One region of the Kitasatospora sp. NPDC023176 genome, then DNA from elsewhere that is predicted to be linked to it. Evidence: riboswitches for the same ligand, from Rfam matches in the RefSeq annotation. Region 1 holds a riboswitch; each other region holds the start of a gene.
What was found. A riboswitch is a leader RNA that binds a small molecule or an ion and turns the genes downstream of it on or off. The one in region 1 is predicted to bind cyclic di-AMP.
Positions count from the first base shown of each region.

Region 2: it holds a riboswitch for cyclic di-AMP, as region 1 does, so the genes downstream of both, ACZ3YL_RS01675 (glycoside hydrolase family 16 protein) here and ACZ3YL_RS30550 (M23 family metallopeptidase) in region 1, are expected to answer to the same signal.
Region 3: it holds a riboswitch for cyclic di-AMP, as region 1 does, so the genes downstream of both, ACZ3YL_RS21315 (NlpC/P60 family protein) here and ACZ3YL_RS30550 (M23 family metallopeptidase) in region 1, are expected to answer to the same signal.

Region 1 is NZ_JBVHIP010000028.1:23,873-28,747, reverse strand. It holds gene ACZ3YL_RS30565 (TetR/AcrR family transcriptional regulator) at 1-45, opposite strand, end outside; gene ACZ3YL_RS30560 (alpha/beta fold hydrolase) at 118-942, opposite strand; gene ACZ3YL_RS30555 (YiaA/YiaB family inner membrane protein) at 1,036-1,326, opposite strand; cyclic di-AMP (ydaO/yuaA leader) riboswitch at 1,523-1,681, shown strand; gene ACZ3YL_RS30550 (M23 family metallopeptidase) at 1,694-2,527, shown strand; gene ACZ3YL_RS30545 (hypothetical protein) at 2,668-3,540, opposite strand; gene ACZ3YL_RS30540 (GNAT family N-acetyltransferase) at 3,583-4,152, shown strand; gene ACZ3YL_RS30535 (sensor domain-containing protein) at 4,301-4,875, shown strand, end outside.
Region 2 is NZ_JBVHIP010000001.1:302,543-307,417, reverse strand. It holds gene ACZ3YL_RS01690 (TetR family transcriptional regulator) at 1-605, shown strand, start outside; gene ACZ3YL_RS01685 (alpha/beta hydrolase) at 885-2,081, shown strand; gene ACZ3YL_RS01680 (MoaF-related domain-containing protein) at 2,155-2,571, opposite strand; cyclic di-AMP (ydaO/yuaA leader) riboswitch at 3,013-3,178, shown strand; gene ACZ3YL_RS01675 (glycoside hydrolase family 16 protein) at 3,179-4,579, shown strand; gene ACZ3YL_RS01670 (IclR family transcriptional regulator) at 4,746-4,875, opposite strand, start outside.
Region 3 is NZ_JBVHIP010000015.1:69,809-74,683, reverse strand. It holds gene ACZ3YL_RS21325 (hypothetical protein) at 1-40, opposite strand, end outside; gene ACZ3YL_RS21320 (C40 family peptidase) at 94-1,140, opposite strand; gene ACZ3YL_RS21315 (NlpC/P60 family protein) at 1,368-2,492, opposite strand; cyclic di-AMP (ydaO/yuaA leader) riboswitch at 2,503-2,657, opposite strand; gene ACZ3YL_RS21310 (C40 family peptidase) at 2,995-4,029, opposite strand; gene ACZ3YL_RS21305 (NYN domain-containing protein) at 4,231-4,875, opposite strand, start outside.

The DNA of each region.
Region 1 (4,875 bases):
GGCGTGGTCGACGACCTGGTCGGGGGTCAGTCCTACGCGGGGCATGGCTTCGGGGTCTCCGTACGGGGGGCGGGGGCAGGCGGGGTCAGGCAGGGATCAGGCAGGGGGCAGGCGGGATCAGGCGAGTTCGGCGAGGAAGGGCAGCAGGGCGTCGGCCACGGCCCGGGGGTTGTCGGCCATCGGGTAGTGCCCGGAGCCTTCGATCATGATCTTCCGCGCACCGAGCTTCTCGGCCTGGAGGTCGGCGATGGCTTCCGGCTTGGGGAAGTCGGGGTCCTTGCTGCCCATCAGGACGAGGGAGGGGCAGCGGACGGCAGCGGTCCAGCCGATCGGCGCGGAGTCGCCGGTGACGTGGCCGCGGGTGGCGGTCTTGCGGCCGGGGCTGCGCAGGGCGGCGACCAGTCCGTCGACGTAGCCGTCGAGGTCGGCGGGGCGGGGGCCGGGGTAGGCCATCTTGCGCAGGTAGTAGCCCCAGACCGCGGGCCACCGGACCATGGCGGCGCCCATCACGACCATGACGCCCCGCATGAGGGCGTTGGCCCGGTGTTCGACGAAGGCGTCGATCAGGGCGATTCCGGCGACCCGTTGGGGTGCGTCCCCGGCGGCCTTGACGACCGTCGCGCCGGTGTAGGACTGGCCGACCAGGACGGCCCGTTCGATGCCGAGGTGGTCGAGCAGGGCGAGGACGTCGGTGGCGATGGCGGCGGGGCTGTAGTCGTCCCAGACGATGGAGGATTCGCCGAAGCCGCGCAGGTCCATGGTGATGACCCGGTGGCCGGCGGCGGTGAGCAGCGGGTGCAGGTGCCGGTAGGCGCGGCGGGAGTCGAGCATGCCGGGGAGCAGGACGACGGGGGTGCCGTCGCCCTGCCGGGTGTCGTCGTACGCGAGGCGGCCGCCGGGGACGTCGAGGTACTGGGTGCTCGGGGTGGTGGTGCCGTTCATGGTGGGCCTCCGCTGGCTCGCTCGGTGCTGCCGATAGCCATAAAGCTAAGGCTAATAGCCTTAGCCGTCAAGGGCCCTTGCTCGGGAACCCGCTCAGGCCCCCTCGATCTTGAACGGGTCGTGCTCGCTGAGCAGCTTGTCCAGCCGGGCCTGGTCCACCCGGGCGAGGGTGTCCGAGGACTCCTGCCGGTCCCGGATCACCTTGGCGAGCGTGAAGGAGGAGGTGACGGTGTAGAGGAGGCCGATCCCGAGGAAGGCCCGGGTCCAGCCGCCGACGGGCAGGTAGGCGATCCCGGCGGCGAGGGTCACGCCGGAGATGGCGAAGGAGAGGACGGCCTGGACGTAGTACGCGGCCGTGGTCCGTGACTGCATCGGTGCGCTCATGGCGCCAGGATGTGCCGGGGCGGCCTGGTTGCACATGAGTAGGAGTACTCAGATGAGCCAGGCGACTGAGGTGTCGTTCGTTGACGACCGATCACCTGTTCCACTGCCGTCCCGGACGGATGGCTTGGAATCAGGGCGTCCTAGGATTAACGTCTGATAACGCAGCGCGGTCGTCAATGCCGTACCCAGACGGCACCGTGCGCCGTCGCCTAATCCCGCCGGCCGGCCTCCGGGCAGGCCAGGGAGCCGGGGAACCACGTTCCTTGGGGTGAATCGGCGGGGCCCCGGCCCGGCCGTAGGAGACCTTCCTGCTCCGAACCCGTCAGCTAACCCGGTAGGCGCGAAGGAAGGAAAGGAGCACGCCTCCGTGGCGTCGACGCACACCCCGGCACACCCGGCCGGCCCCGCAGCCGGTACCCAGCTCCTCGACCACCCCGGCCCGGACGGCCCGGACGCGTTCGCCCCGGAGGCCGAGGCCAACCGCCACCGGATGCCGCGTCAGACCCGCGGGGCCTCCCCGCTGCTCGGCGTCACCGCCGTCGCCGCCACCCTGGGAGCCACCGGCTTCGCCTCCGCGACCCCGGCCGCCGCGCCCGCCGTCGAGGCCCCGGACGAGTCGCCGGTCGCCCTGGCCGCCGACCCCGGCCTCGCGCTCGCCGCCCGCATCCAGCAGCAGGCCGACAGCCAGCGCACCGCCGCCGAGGAGGGCGCCCGACTGCAGGCCGCCCAGGAGGCCGGCGCCAAGGCCGCCGCCAAGGAGGCGGAGGCCAAGCGCGCCGCCGAGGAGGCCGAGCGGGCCAAGGCCGCCGCCCTCACCCTGCCGGTGAAGGACTACAGCCTCTCCGCCCACTACGGCCAGAGCGCCCGCTACTGGGCCCACCTGCACACCGGCCTGGACTTCGCCGCCGACACCGGCACCGCGGTGTTCGCGGTCGGCCAGGGCACCATCACCTCGGCTGGCTGGTCCGGCTCGTACGGCTACCGGATCGTCGAGACCCTGCCCGACGGCACCGAGATCTGGTACTGCCACCTCTCCTCGATCATCAAGGGCTCCGGCACGGTGACCTCCGGCCAGCAGATCGGCAAGGTCGGCGCGACCGGCAACGTCACCGGCCCGCACCTGCACCTGGAGGTCCGCCCCGGCGGCGGCGCCCCCGTCGACCCGGAGACCTGGCTCCAGCAGCGCGGCCTCACCCCGTAAGGACCGCGAAAGCACGAAAGGACCGCGGAACCGCAGGGCCGCGAGACCCGTAAGGGCCGCGAGACCTCGTGAGGACCGCGAGACCCCGTAAGACCGTGAAGCAGGGCCCCGGGCGCGCCGCCCGGGGCCCTTCCGGCACCTCACTCCGGCGGCAGCTGCGCCAGGTACGCGTCGATCTCGGCCGTTCCCGGCTCCGGCGCGAGCTCGGGGAACTCCTCCACCAACAGCCGTGGCAGCCCGGGCACGGTCCAGTCGCCGAGCAGGTCGAGCGCCACCTCGGCGGCGGCCGCCTCGAAGTCCTCGAAGTCCCCGGCCAGCTCGTCGGGCATCGGCCGCCCCAGCGCGTTCAGCTCGGCCAGGTTGCGGTAGCTGCGCCGCATCAGGCCCTGCTCCAGCAGCCGCCGGGCGCCGTCGGTGGCCATGCCGACCGACAGCACCCGGCCCGGCCCCCAGCCCTGCTCGTCCGGTTCGTCCAGCCAGCCGGTCGGCGTCAGCGCCTCGTACCCGGCCAGCCGCTCCTCCTCGCTCAGCCCGGCGAAGCCGGCCAGCCAGTCCCGGACGGCCGCCGGGTCCGTGACGTCCACCCCGTGGGCGTGCAGCAGCACCGCGTAGAGCCGGGGCCAGGTCACCAGGTCGGCGCGGCGCAGCAGTCCGGCCGCGACCTCGCCCTGCCACTCGGCCTCGGCGTGCAGCCGCTCCTGGCGCTTGGCGTTGAGCCGCTTGACCGCCCGCTGGTGGTCGACCAGCAGCCGTACGGCGTCGCCGTAGGCGAGCGGGTCCTGTTCCGGATCGGGTTGGACGTAGAGGTGGAGCCTTTCGTACAGCAGGTGCTCCACCGCGTCGGAGGTCAGTTCGGGCCAGCCGTCGTGCATCCTGCCCTCGCCCAGCTCCAGCAGCGCCAGCACCGCGCGCAGCGGCGCCTCGGCCACCGGCGCCCGGTCCTGCCCGGCCGTCCAGGCGAGCAGGTCGGCGGCCCTGGTGCGCGGGGCGAGCCGCAGGTCTTCGTCGTTCATGGTCCGAACGGTAGCCGCCGGGCGCGGGTAGGGTCGGCAGCCATGGTCCCGATACGACTCCTCGGCCCCAGGTTGGCCGTCCGCGAGTACCACCACACCCCGGAGGAACTGGACGCGCTGCACGCGCTGTACAGCGACCCGGAGGTCACCCGCTACCTGCCGTTCGAACCGCGCGACCGGGAGACCTGCGCCGACCAGATCGAGCTCTACCTGGAGGAGGCGATGGCCGAGGAGCGGGACACCTACCGGCTCGCCGTGGTCCGCCGGGAGGACGCCGAGGACCCGGAGGACGCCGTGCCGGTCGCGCACGCCAGCCTCACCCTCGGCAAGTACCGCTCCGCCTACCTCGGCTACGTGCTGAGCCGCCGGGTGTGGGGCCTCGGCTACGCCGGCGAGATCGCCGGACTGCTCTGCGAGTTGTCCTTCGGTCCGCTCGGCCTGCACCGGCTGGCCGCCCGGGTCGACGTGGACAACACCGCCTCGGCCAAGGTGCTCACCCGGCTCGGCTTCCAGCTGGAGGGGCGGGTCCGGCACGACCTGCTCAAGGGCGGGGTCTGGTGCGACTCGTACCAGTACTCGCTGCTCGCCGACGAATGGTCCGGCCGGCAGTAGCGGGCCGGCAGTAGCGGGCCGGGGCCGGGGGTTAACCCCACCCCCGATCCGCCGGTCCTCCGGATGTTTGCCGAGCCGCGCCCCGGCCAGACTTGAACACGTCAGCAGGTACGAACGTGAGCGCGAACGAGGGGCCGGGATCCGGGAGATGAGCAGCAGCCGAAGCACGCTGGATCAGGAGTGGGATGCCCCGGGCGGTCACGGCGACGACGGCGTCCGCCCGGCCGGGGCCCGCCGCACCGAGCGGCCGCCGGGCTTCTGGCGGGCGCCGTTCTCCGGCCACTACTACCGGGAGGTCGGCTACGCGCTCACCGGTCTGCCGGTCGCGATCGTCGGTTTCGCCGTCGCGATCGCCCTGTTCTCCTTCGGCATCGGCACCTTCGTCACCGTCCTCGGCCTGCCGGTGCTGGCGGGCCTGACCAGCGTCTCCCGGGGCCTGGGCCGGGCGGAGCGGGCCCGGGTGCGCGAGATGCTCGCCCTGGACGTGCCCGGTCCGGCGCCGGTGCGCCAGGAGCGTCCGGGCAGCTGGGGCGCGATCACCGCGCGGCTGGTCGACGGGCCGGGCTGGAAGGCCGCGCTGTACCAGCTGGTGATGTTCCCCTGGGCGGTGTTCAGCTTCGTGATGACGCTGACGTTCCTGCTGCTGGGCTGGGCGATGGCGCTCTACCCGCTCTACCAGTGGGTGTTCCCGCGCTACACCTCCTGGCGCGGCTACCAGCTGTT
Region 2 (4,875 bases), on a different contig from region 1:
CCCAGCGCCGCCGTGACGCCACCCGGCTGGAGATCGCCCGCACCGCCGCCGCGCTCTTCGCCGAGCAGGGCGCCGAGGCGACCACCGCCGAGGAGATCGCCGCCGCCGCGGGCATCTCGCTGCGCACCTTCTATCGCTACTTCTCCGTCAAGGAGGACGCCGTCGCTCCGCTGCTGGCGGCCGGCGGGCAGCGCTGGGTCGAGCTGCTGGCCGAGAGTCCGGCGGACCGCCCGCTGCGCGAGGCCTTGGAGCGCTCCGCGGTGGAGTCGCTGACCCCGGCCGACGATGCGGCCGTCGAGGCGATGCACTGGACCCGAAGCCTGCTGCGCGACCCCCGGCTGGACGGCACCTGGCAGCGGGTGCACGCGGGATCGGAGGAGCGACTGCGGTCCGTCCTGGCCGAGCGCTGCCCGGTCGGCGCCGACCCGCTGGAGATCCGGCTGGCCGCCGCGGCGGCCACGGCGGCGATCCGGGTGGCCCTGGAGCAGTGGGCCGCCTCCGACGTGGCGGTCACCGGCCCGGGCTCCCCGCAGGACCTCGGCGCCCGCTGCATGCGCGAGCTCACGGCGGGGCTGCGGCTCTGGGAGTGGGCGGCCGGGGCGTAGCAGGCGGTCGGCGGCCGGCAGGCGACAGACGACGGGCGGCGGCTGACGGCTGACGGCTGACAGATTTCAGATGACAGACGACAGATAACAGAGTTCAGCTAACAGATTTCGAAATCTGTCGACTGAAACCCGTCCTCAGCCTTCCCCAGCCCCCGATCAGCTTCCTCCCAGCTCCCGCTAGGGTTGGACCTCACGCCCCGGTGGGGGAACCGGGGTGAACTCCTCGGATGTCCCTGAGCGGAGGGGGCGTGGAGTCCGAGGTGTGGGAGCAACTGGAACATGGGTCTGACGAGCCACAAGGTGCTGGCGCTGGCCGTGCTGGTCGCGGTCGTGATGATGGTCGGCACGGTCTGGCTGTGGCCCAGACTCGCCAGGAAGAGCTGGCAGGCGGTGTTCGGCCGGATCGGCGCGCTGCTCGCCACCCAGCTCACGGTGCTCGCGGCGCTCGGCCTGGTGGCGAACAACTACTTCGCGTTCTACAGCAGTTGGGACGACCTGCTGGGCACCGGCAGCACCGGCCCGGTGGTGATACACAACAAGGCGGACGCCTCCGGCCGCCTGCTGGTGGAGACCATAGGCCAGGCGTCGGTCAAGGGCGGCGGCGCGAGGGGCCGTGAACCCGGCCAGTCCGGCGAGATCCGCAAGGTCCGGATCGACGGCAAGGTGAGCCGGCTGTCGACCGAGGGTTTCGTCTACCTGCCGCCGCAGTACTTCCAGCCCGAGTACGCGCAGAAGCAGTTCCCGGCGGTGATCGTCAGCACCGGGTTCCCAGGAATCGCCGAGAACCTGATCACCCGCTTCAACTACCCGGGCGCCGCGCTCAAGCTGCTGCAGGAGGGCCGGATGCAGCCGACCGTCATGGTCATGCTGCAGCCCTCGCCCGCCATGCCGCAGGACACCGAGTGCGAGGACATCCCGGGCGGCGCCCAGTCCGACACGTACTTCACCAAGGACGTCACCTCGGCGATCCAGGCCAGCTACCGGGTCTCGCCCGATCCGCACGCCTGGGCCTTCATGGGCAACTCGACCGGCGGCTACTGCGCCGTCAAGATGGCCATGCGCCACCCGGACGTCTTCCCGACCGCCGTCGCCCTGTCCGGCTACTACGACGCCGCCGACGACCCGACCACCGGCGACCTCTTCGGCGGCAGCAAGCAGCGCCGCAACGAGGCCAACCTGATGTGGCGGCTGAAGAACATGCCGCCGCCGGACATCTCGGTCCTGCTGGCCGGTACCAAGAAGGGCGACGGCAACTACAAGCCGGACACCGAGGCGTTCATCGACGCGGTGCGGAGCCCCATGAAGGTCTCGTACAGCATGCTCGAGAACGGCGGCCACAACTTCGAGACCTGGAGCGCCCTGCTGCCGTCCTCGCTGGAGTGGCTGTCCCAGCACCTCAAGGTGCCGAACCAGCCCAGCCAGCCGAACCAGCCCGGCCGGCCGAACCCCTCGGGCCAGGCGAGCCAGACCGTCTGACGGCGACGGGAACGCGTCGAACCCCCGGAGCCCAGGCCCCGGGGGTTCGACGCGTTCTACGGCCCGGCGCCGGTCAGGCCACCCGCTCCAGCGTCCCGGTGTGCAGCTGGCCGACCCGGCCGCCCTCGCCCTCGAAGGTCCAGAAGGCCCGTACGGTCAGCGCATTGAGGTCCATCACATGGCTGACGGTGATCCCGCTCTGCTCCGTCCAGCTGATGAAGTAGATCTCCGGCGCGACCTCGGCGACGTGCAGCCGCACGTCCTCCCACTGGCCGGCCGACTCGCCGAGGCCCTCCCAGCGCAGCCGAGTGCCGTCGGCCGAGTAGCTGTTGCGGAAGGCCGCGCCGTTGTCGGCCCGGAAGACGTAGGTACGGCCGGCGAAGGCGGGCAGGGACGCGGTCATGGTGGGGCGGGACCTCTTCTCGGGAGCGCGGGACGGACCGTGCGGGTCGTACGGGTCGTACGGGTCGGGCTCGGTGCACTTGTGCACCGTGGAAAACGCCAGGGCTCCAATTTATCCGACCGGGCGGACTCGGGCGGCCCCGCGCCACGGTACGGTCCGCCACCACCGCGCCGCTCACCGTGTGTGACCGGCACATGGGCGGCGGCCGCACGCCGGTCCTAGCAGCCCTGGCTCGGGGTGCTGCCGACCGGCGGCAGCGACTGCTACCCGGGCTGAACCACCTGGAGCCGGCCTGGTCGCCGGAGGCCGAGAGCCAGGTGGCCGGCTGGCTCGGCTGAGCCCCGGGCCGCGACGACGTGGTTGATCAACTCGGCCACCACGCAGCGTCGTTGATCGACACCACTGTGAGCTGTGCGACAACCGGCCCGATCAGGTTGTCCGTTCACGGACGGCCTGCCTAGCCTGCAACCGTCGTCCGCCGTCGCGGACCCCGCCGCCGGGACGCCGAGTCCCGTCCACCCGTCGGCGAGCTGTCGAGCGCCACAGCGGACGGGAGCGGGGGAACCAAGGTCAGCGCCCGGCCCGTACGCACCAGTGTGCGGGCCGTGGCTAGGGGTGAAGCCGCTCCACAGGCGGCCGGGCAACTGCAGTCCGAATCCGACAGCTCACCTCGCAGGCGTCGCAGAGGACCCCCATGCACCAGCCTGCCCGGCGCCGCCGCGCGCCCCGCCACGCCCGTCCGTCCCACCGCGGCCGCAACGCCGCCCTCGCCGCCACCGGGGCGCTGGCGATCAGCGGCGCAGGCCTGTTCGGGCTGCCGTCCGTCGCCGGTGCCCAGGCCGCCACCGCCCCGACCGTCACCCAGGACCGGCTCGCTCCGGCCGCCATGGTCGCCGGCCAGGCCACCACCGCTTCGCTGAGCCTGCACTCCTCGGCCTGCTTCGTCGCCAAGACCGTCGGCGTCGGCGTCCGTGACGCGCGCGGCACCAACCTGGACTTCCCGGGCAACGCGACCAACGCGCGGATATGCCCGAGCGGGGTCGACTTCACCAGCGGTGCGCGCACCCTGCCGGCCGGGACGTACACCCAGTTCGGCTTCTGGCAGGACCTCGGGGGCGCCTGGCACAACCTGCCCTCGCAGCAGCTGGTGGTCTCCCGCACCGGCACGTCGACGCCGACCCCGGCCCCGACCGCCACCCCCAGCGCCAAGCCGTCGCCGACCACGAGCCCGACCACCGCGCCGACGCCCACGCCGACGACCAGCCCGACCACCACGCCGCCGCCGACCACGAGCCCGACCGCGAGCCCGACCACCACACCGACCGCGAGCCCGACGAGCCCGACCAGCCCAACCGCGAGCCCGAGCGCCACCGCGAGCCCGAGCACCCCGGCGCCGTCCTCCCCGATCGCCGGCAAGTCGCTGACCTGGTCCGACGAGTTCAACGGCCCGATCGACTGGGGCCAGCGCTGGGTCGGCGACAAGAGCACCTCGTACAAGTACGGGAACCACAACCCGGACGACAACAAGCTCGACTGGCTGAACAAGAACAACGTCACCGTCGCGAACGGCGTCGCCACCTTCACCGCCACCCCGGGCGGCCCCACCCTGGAGAACGGCCAGCAGTCCTGGAACACCGGTTTCCTGACCACCGAGGGTTCCGCCGAGGGCTTCCAGGTCAAGACCGGCGACTACGCCGAGACCCGGGTCAAGATGCCCTCCGTGGGCGGCGCCTGGCCCGCCCTGTGGACCTGGAAGAACGGCAACGGGGAGATCGACTCCTTCGAGTACCACCCCGACAACCCGAACCTGCTGGAGCTGACCAACCACGTCAACCCGAGCAACCCCGAGTACTACACCGACGCCAAGGCCGTCGCCAAGGACCAGTGGGTCACCATCGGCACCTACTACGGCGCCAACTCGGTGGACTGGTACGTCAACGGCGTCAAGGTGTACTCGGACAACAAGGGCGTGGGCGCCGGCTTCTCGGCGTACCTGATCCTCAACCTCTCGGTGGGCGCGGGCAAGTACCACCCTGCGCCGCAGGGGAACACCCCGATCACCTTCGCCGCCGACTACGTGCGCGTCTACCGCTGAGCCGTCACGTAGCCCGCCCCGGGTAGCCGAACCCGCACCACCCAAGACCAGCCGCTCTCAGGGACCGGCAGCCGCCTCGACCACCGCGCGTGGTCGGAACGGCTGCCGGTTCTTGCGTTGATCCCCAGGTGCGGCAGGTGAATTGACGTAGCGTCAGAATCAGGCGTCAGGGCGCCAGGACCTGCCCCAGCCGGGTCGCGATCTCCTGCATCACCGGTACCAGCGAGGACGCCCCCGTCTGATCCTCCAGCGCCCGGATCCGGGCCTCCGGGCCGGATACCGAGAGCGCGGTGGGC
Region 3 (4,875 bases), on a different contig from region 1:
CGCCGGCGGCCAGCAGCAGCGCACCGCGCCGGGACAGCACGCGGCGGGCCGGGTCTATCGGGTGGGGGCCGTCCGGCCCGGTGGGCGTCGCGCTCAGAGCCGGACCACTCCCGAGACCGGCATCGCGTTGACGCTCTCGTACCGGACCTTGGCACCCGGGTACGGCGCGTGCACCATCACCCCGCCGCCGGCGTACATCCCGACGTGGTGCATGTCCCGGTAGAAGATCACCAGGTCTCCCGGCCGTGCTTCGGAGAGGTTGATCCGCTGCCCGGCGTACGCCTGGGCCTGCGAGGTCCGCGGCAGGGTCACTCCGGCCTGCCGCCAGCTGTAGTACATCAGACCGGAGCAGTCGAAGGCACGGGGTCCGGTGGATCCGTAGACGTAGGGCGAGCCGATCATCCGCACCGCGGCGGCCAGCGCGGCGGCCCCGCGCTCGGAGGCGGCCGGGGCGCTGCCGAGGTCCAGCCGGTCGGTGCCGCGGGTGGCGCGCTGTTCGGCGTCCCGGGCGTCCTGGGCGACCATCCGGGTCCGCTCGGCGACGCCCAGGCTGTTGAGCAGCTTCTGGGCCTTGGTCAGCCGTTGCTGGATCTGCTGCTTGTTCTCGGCCAGCGAGCGGCGGGCCTGGTCCAGTTCGGCGAGCTTGGCCGCGGTCTCGGTGCGGCGCTGGTCGAGCCCGCGCTGACGGGTGACCAGCTCGTGCAGGGTCTCCTGCTGACGTTCGGCGGCCTGGCCGAGGGTCCGGGCGCGGGCGAGGTAGCCCTCGGGGTCGGTGGAGAGCATCAGCTGGGCGGTCTGGGCCATCCCGCCGCTCCGGTACTCGGCCCCGGCCACCGTGGCGAGGTCCCCGCGCAGCTGGTTGAGCTGGTCCTGGGCGGCGGCGACCTCGCCCTGCAGGATCGTGGTCTCGCCGAGGAGCCGCTTCTGCGCCTCCTGGGCGGCGTTGTACTTCTCCGACGCCTGCTCGGCCTCGTCGTACAGCTGCTCGACCTGGGCCTTGACGTCCTTGCGGTCGGGCGCGTCCGGCGCTCCGGGGGCGGCCTGGGCACTGCCGGCGGTCGCCACGCCCAGGGCCGTGGTGGCGGCCGCGGTCAGTACCAGCGCACGGGCGAGCAGTTGGGAACGACGGTGCACGGGCATGTCGGCAGCGGCTCCATTCCTGCGGCGCGGCCCCGCGGCCGCGCCCTGCTGGGCGGCCGTCGAGCGGGAGTCCGGTGGCAGACGTTAGCGAGTCCGGGCAAGCGAGTCCAAACCCCTCCGGACCCGAATATTTGACCCCTATTCGGACATCAGGCCGAGCCGCCGGAAAAGCCGCAGGCCCGGCCCCCCGTGGCGGAGGACCGGGCCCGTGAACCTTCGAGCGGGGATCAGACCCGGACGATGGAGGCCAGCGGCATGTTGGAGACGGCCTCGTAGCGGACCGACGCACCCGGCTTGGGAGCGTGCAGCACCTGGCCGTTGCCGGCGTAGATGCCGACGTGGTGGGCGTCGCCGTAGAAGATCAGCATGTCGCCGGGCTGGGCCTGGGAGATGTCCGAGCCGATCCGGGTGCCGGCGCCCGCCTGCTCCTGGGAGGTGCGCGGCAGCGACACGCCGGCCTGGTTGAACGCCCAGACCATCAGGCCGGAGCAGTCGAAGGAGCCGGGGCCGGTGGCGCCCCAGACGTACGGGCTGCCGACCTTGGTGGCGGCGGCGGCCAGCGCGGCCGCGCCGTGCGAGCTGCCCGGGGCGATCTTGACCGGCGCGGAGGCGGCGCCCGCGCCGATGTCGCTGCGGCTGCTGTCGCGCGAGGCGCGGTCCGAGCTGGCGGGCTGGGCGGCCTTCGCGGCGGCGTCCGCCTTGGCCTTGGCGTCGGCGGCGGCCTTGTCCTCGGCCGCCTTGATCGCCTGGCGCTCCTGCTCGGTCAGCGTGTTGAGCAGGTCCTGGGCCGCCTTCAGCTTGGTCTGGACCTCGTCCTTGGAGGCCTTCAGCTGGGTGGTGGTGGCCTCCAGCTCGGCGAGCTTGCCCTGGGCCTCGGTACGGTCCTGGTCCAGCTTGCGCTGCTGGTCCTGGAGCTGCTTCAGCTGGTTCTTCTGGGTGCTGCCGGCCTGGTTGAGCGCACCGGCCTGGCTGAGGAAGTTGTCCGGACTGGAGGAGAGCATCAGCTGGACGGTCGGGGATATGCCGCCGTTGCGGTACTGCTCGCCCGCGATCTCGGCGAGGCCGCCCTGGAGGTCGGTCACCTGCGCCTGCTGCCGGGCCACCTGGTCCTGCATGCCGGAGACCTGCTTCTCCAGCTCCTGCTGCTTCTCCTGGGCGGCGTTGTACTTCTCGGTCGCCTGCTCGGCCTGGTTGTTGAGCTGGTCGACCTGCTCCTTGACCTGGTCCTTGGTCGGCTGCGGGTCGGCGTGCGCGCCGGACTGCGCGGAGAGCGCGACGGCCGCGGCGGCGAAGCCGGTCAGGATCGAGACACGAGCGCGACTGGCGGGCTTGGGACGACGATGGGACGCCACGAAGGCGGGCTCCTTCTTCCTACGTCCGCCTACCGGGTGAGCTGACGGGTTCGGGCCGGAAGCATGCCCTACGACGCCTCACCGGCCTCACCTACGGCCGACCTGGCGCCGATTCACCCCGGAGGAACGTGGTTCCCCGGCTCCGCTCCGCAGCACCCCCGACTACTGGGCTCCCCTGTCGGGCAGTCGCTTCGACCTGCCCCGCTGTTTCGCGAACTCGGCGGTAACCACCGCCGCCACCCGGGCTGGGTGATCGACAGTGCGGTGGTTCGGAGCATGACCCTAGTAACTGAACCGTGATCCGTTCAAATCCTTGTCAGAAAAAAGACGGAAGATTACCCATGTTCTTTTGTGAAAATGACTGATGGTGATCAGTTCCGCACGCAAAGCTGATCAGGTCTCACGAGTCAGCCACGGAACGGACAAGCCGAAGCGCCACCCTCCGACCGGAGGGTGGCGCGGATCACACGGCCGGAACGGGCCCCGACGGCGTGTCGGCCCGTCAGATCCGGCGGATGGTGTTGATCGGCATCGCGTCGGCCTTCATCACCTTCACCACGTCACCGGTGTGCGGCGCGTGGACCACCATGCCGTTGCCGATGTACATCGCGACGTGGTGCATGTCCCCGCCGTAGATCACCAGGTCGCCCGGCTGAGCCGTGGCCAGCGTCACCGCGGTCCCGATGTGGCCCTGCTCCTGCGAGGTGCGCGGCAGCGAGACGCCGGCCTGGCCGTACGCCCAGACCATCAGGCCCGAGCAGTCGAAGGTGCTCGACCCGGTGGCGCCCCAGACGTACGGCGAACCCTGCTTGCTCATCGCCTTGGCCACGGCCACGGCCGCGTAGCCGCTGGCCGGCGGCAGGTTGCTGAGGTCGACCCGGTCGGCGCCGCGCGAGGCGCGGTCGTCCTGCTGCTGCTGGGCCCGCAGCGCGGCGCGGTCGGCGGCGCTGAGCGAGTTCAGCAGGTCCTGGGCGGCCTTCAGCTTCGTGTTGACGTCCGCCTTGGCCTGGTTCAGGTCCTTGGTGGTGGAGTCCAGCGAGGCCAGTACGGCGGCCGCCTCGGCCTTCTCCTGGTCCAGCCGGCGCTGCTGGTCGAGCAGGCCCTTGAGCGCCTCGGTCTGACTGGTGCTGGCCTGCTGGACGCTCGACGCCTTCTCCAGGTAGCCCGACGGGTCGGAGGAGAGCATCAGCTGGACGGACGGGTCGATGCCGCCGGTGCGGTACTGCTCGCCGGCGACCTGGGCCAGGCCGGTCTGCAGCTGACTCATCTGGTCCTGGCTGCGGGCCACCTGATCCTGCAGCTGGTCGGCCTGCTTGCGGAGCTGGTCGGCGCGCTCCTTGGCGCCGTTGTACTTCTCCGCCGCCTGCTCCTGGTCCTGCTGGAGCTGGTCGATCTGCGCCTTGACGTCGGTCGTGTTCGGCTGCGGCGCGGCGTGCGCGGCCACCTGAGCGGAGAGGGCGACCGCGGTCGCAGCGGCAGCGGTGAGCACGGAGACCCGCGCGCGGCTGGGCTGCCTGGGACGGCGGTGGGAGGCCAAGAGACCGGCTCCTTCTTCCAACGGACTCGCCCGATCGGGTGAGATACCGGAAAATAGGTTTGACGCCAGACCCTAGTGAAGATCTACCCGTTTTGCCACTCCCCCGAAGGCGTGAACTCCGGTTCTCCCGCTGACTTCACCGGATCCGCACACCCCCACGGCGACGGCACTGACCTGCCATCACGCCGCCCGGGCCCCCGATCAGGGCCGGGCCAGCCGGTTCAGCAGCAGCACCGAGGCCACCGGGCGCGCGCCCGCCTTCCGTACGCCCTCCGCGACCTCCCGGTCGGTGGAGACCACCACCACCGGACGGCCCTGCGGCTCGGCCCGGACCAGACGGCGGATCAACTCGTCCGCGGTCTCGCCGGTCCGACTGAACCGTACCCGCACCCCGCGCGGTGGCGCCATGATGACCGGGACGTCCAGGTCCTGCCCGTCGAACACACAGGTGACCTCCGCCTGGGTGCGCTGGGCCAGCATCGCCAGCCCGCCCAGCAGCCGGATCCGCTGCTGCTCCAGCGGCAGCGTCGGGTACCCGGTCTTGGTCACGTTGTAGCCGTCCACCACCAGGTGCACCTGGGGGATCGCCAGCAGCTGGTCCAGCAGCGCCGGGTCGTCGTCGGCCAGGCCGCGCCGGGCCACGTCGTGCGGCGAGGCCGCCCCCGGCACCACCGCCTCCACCAGGTCCGCCGGGCGGATCTGGGAGACCGGCAACGCCAGCTCGCGCTGCAGGCCCTGCGCCGACTGCAGCACGGTGTCCAGCAGCAGCCGCAGCCGCATGTCCTCGACGCTGCGCCCCTCCCGGGCCGAGCGGCGGCCCTGCTCGGCCGCGCTCTCCAGCTCGGA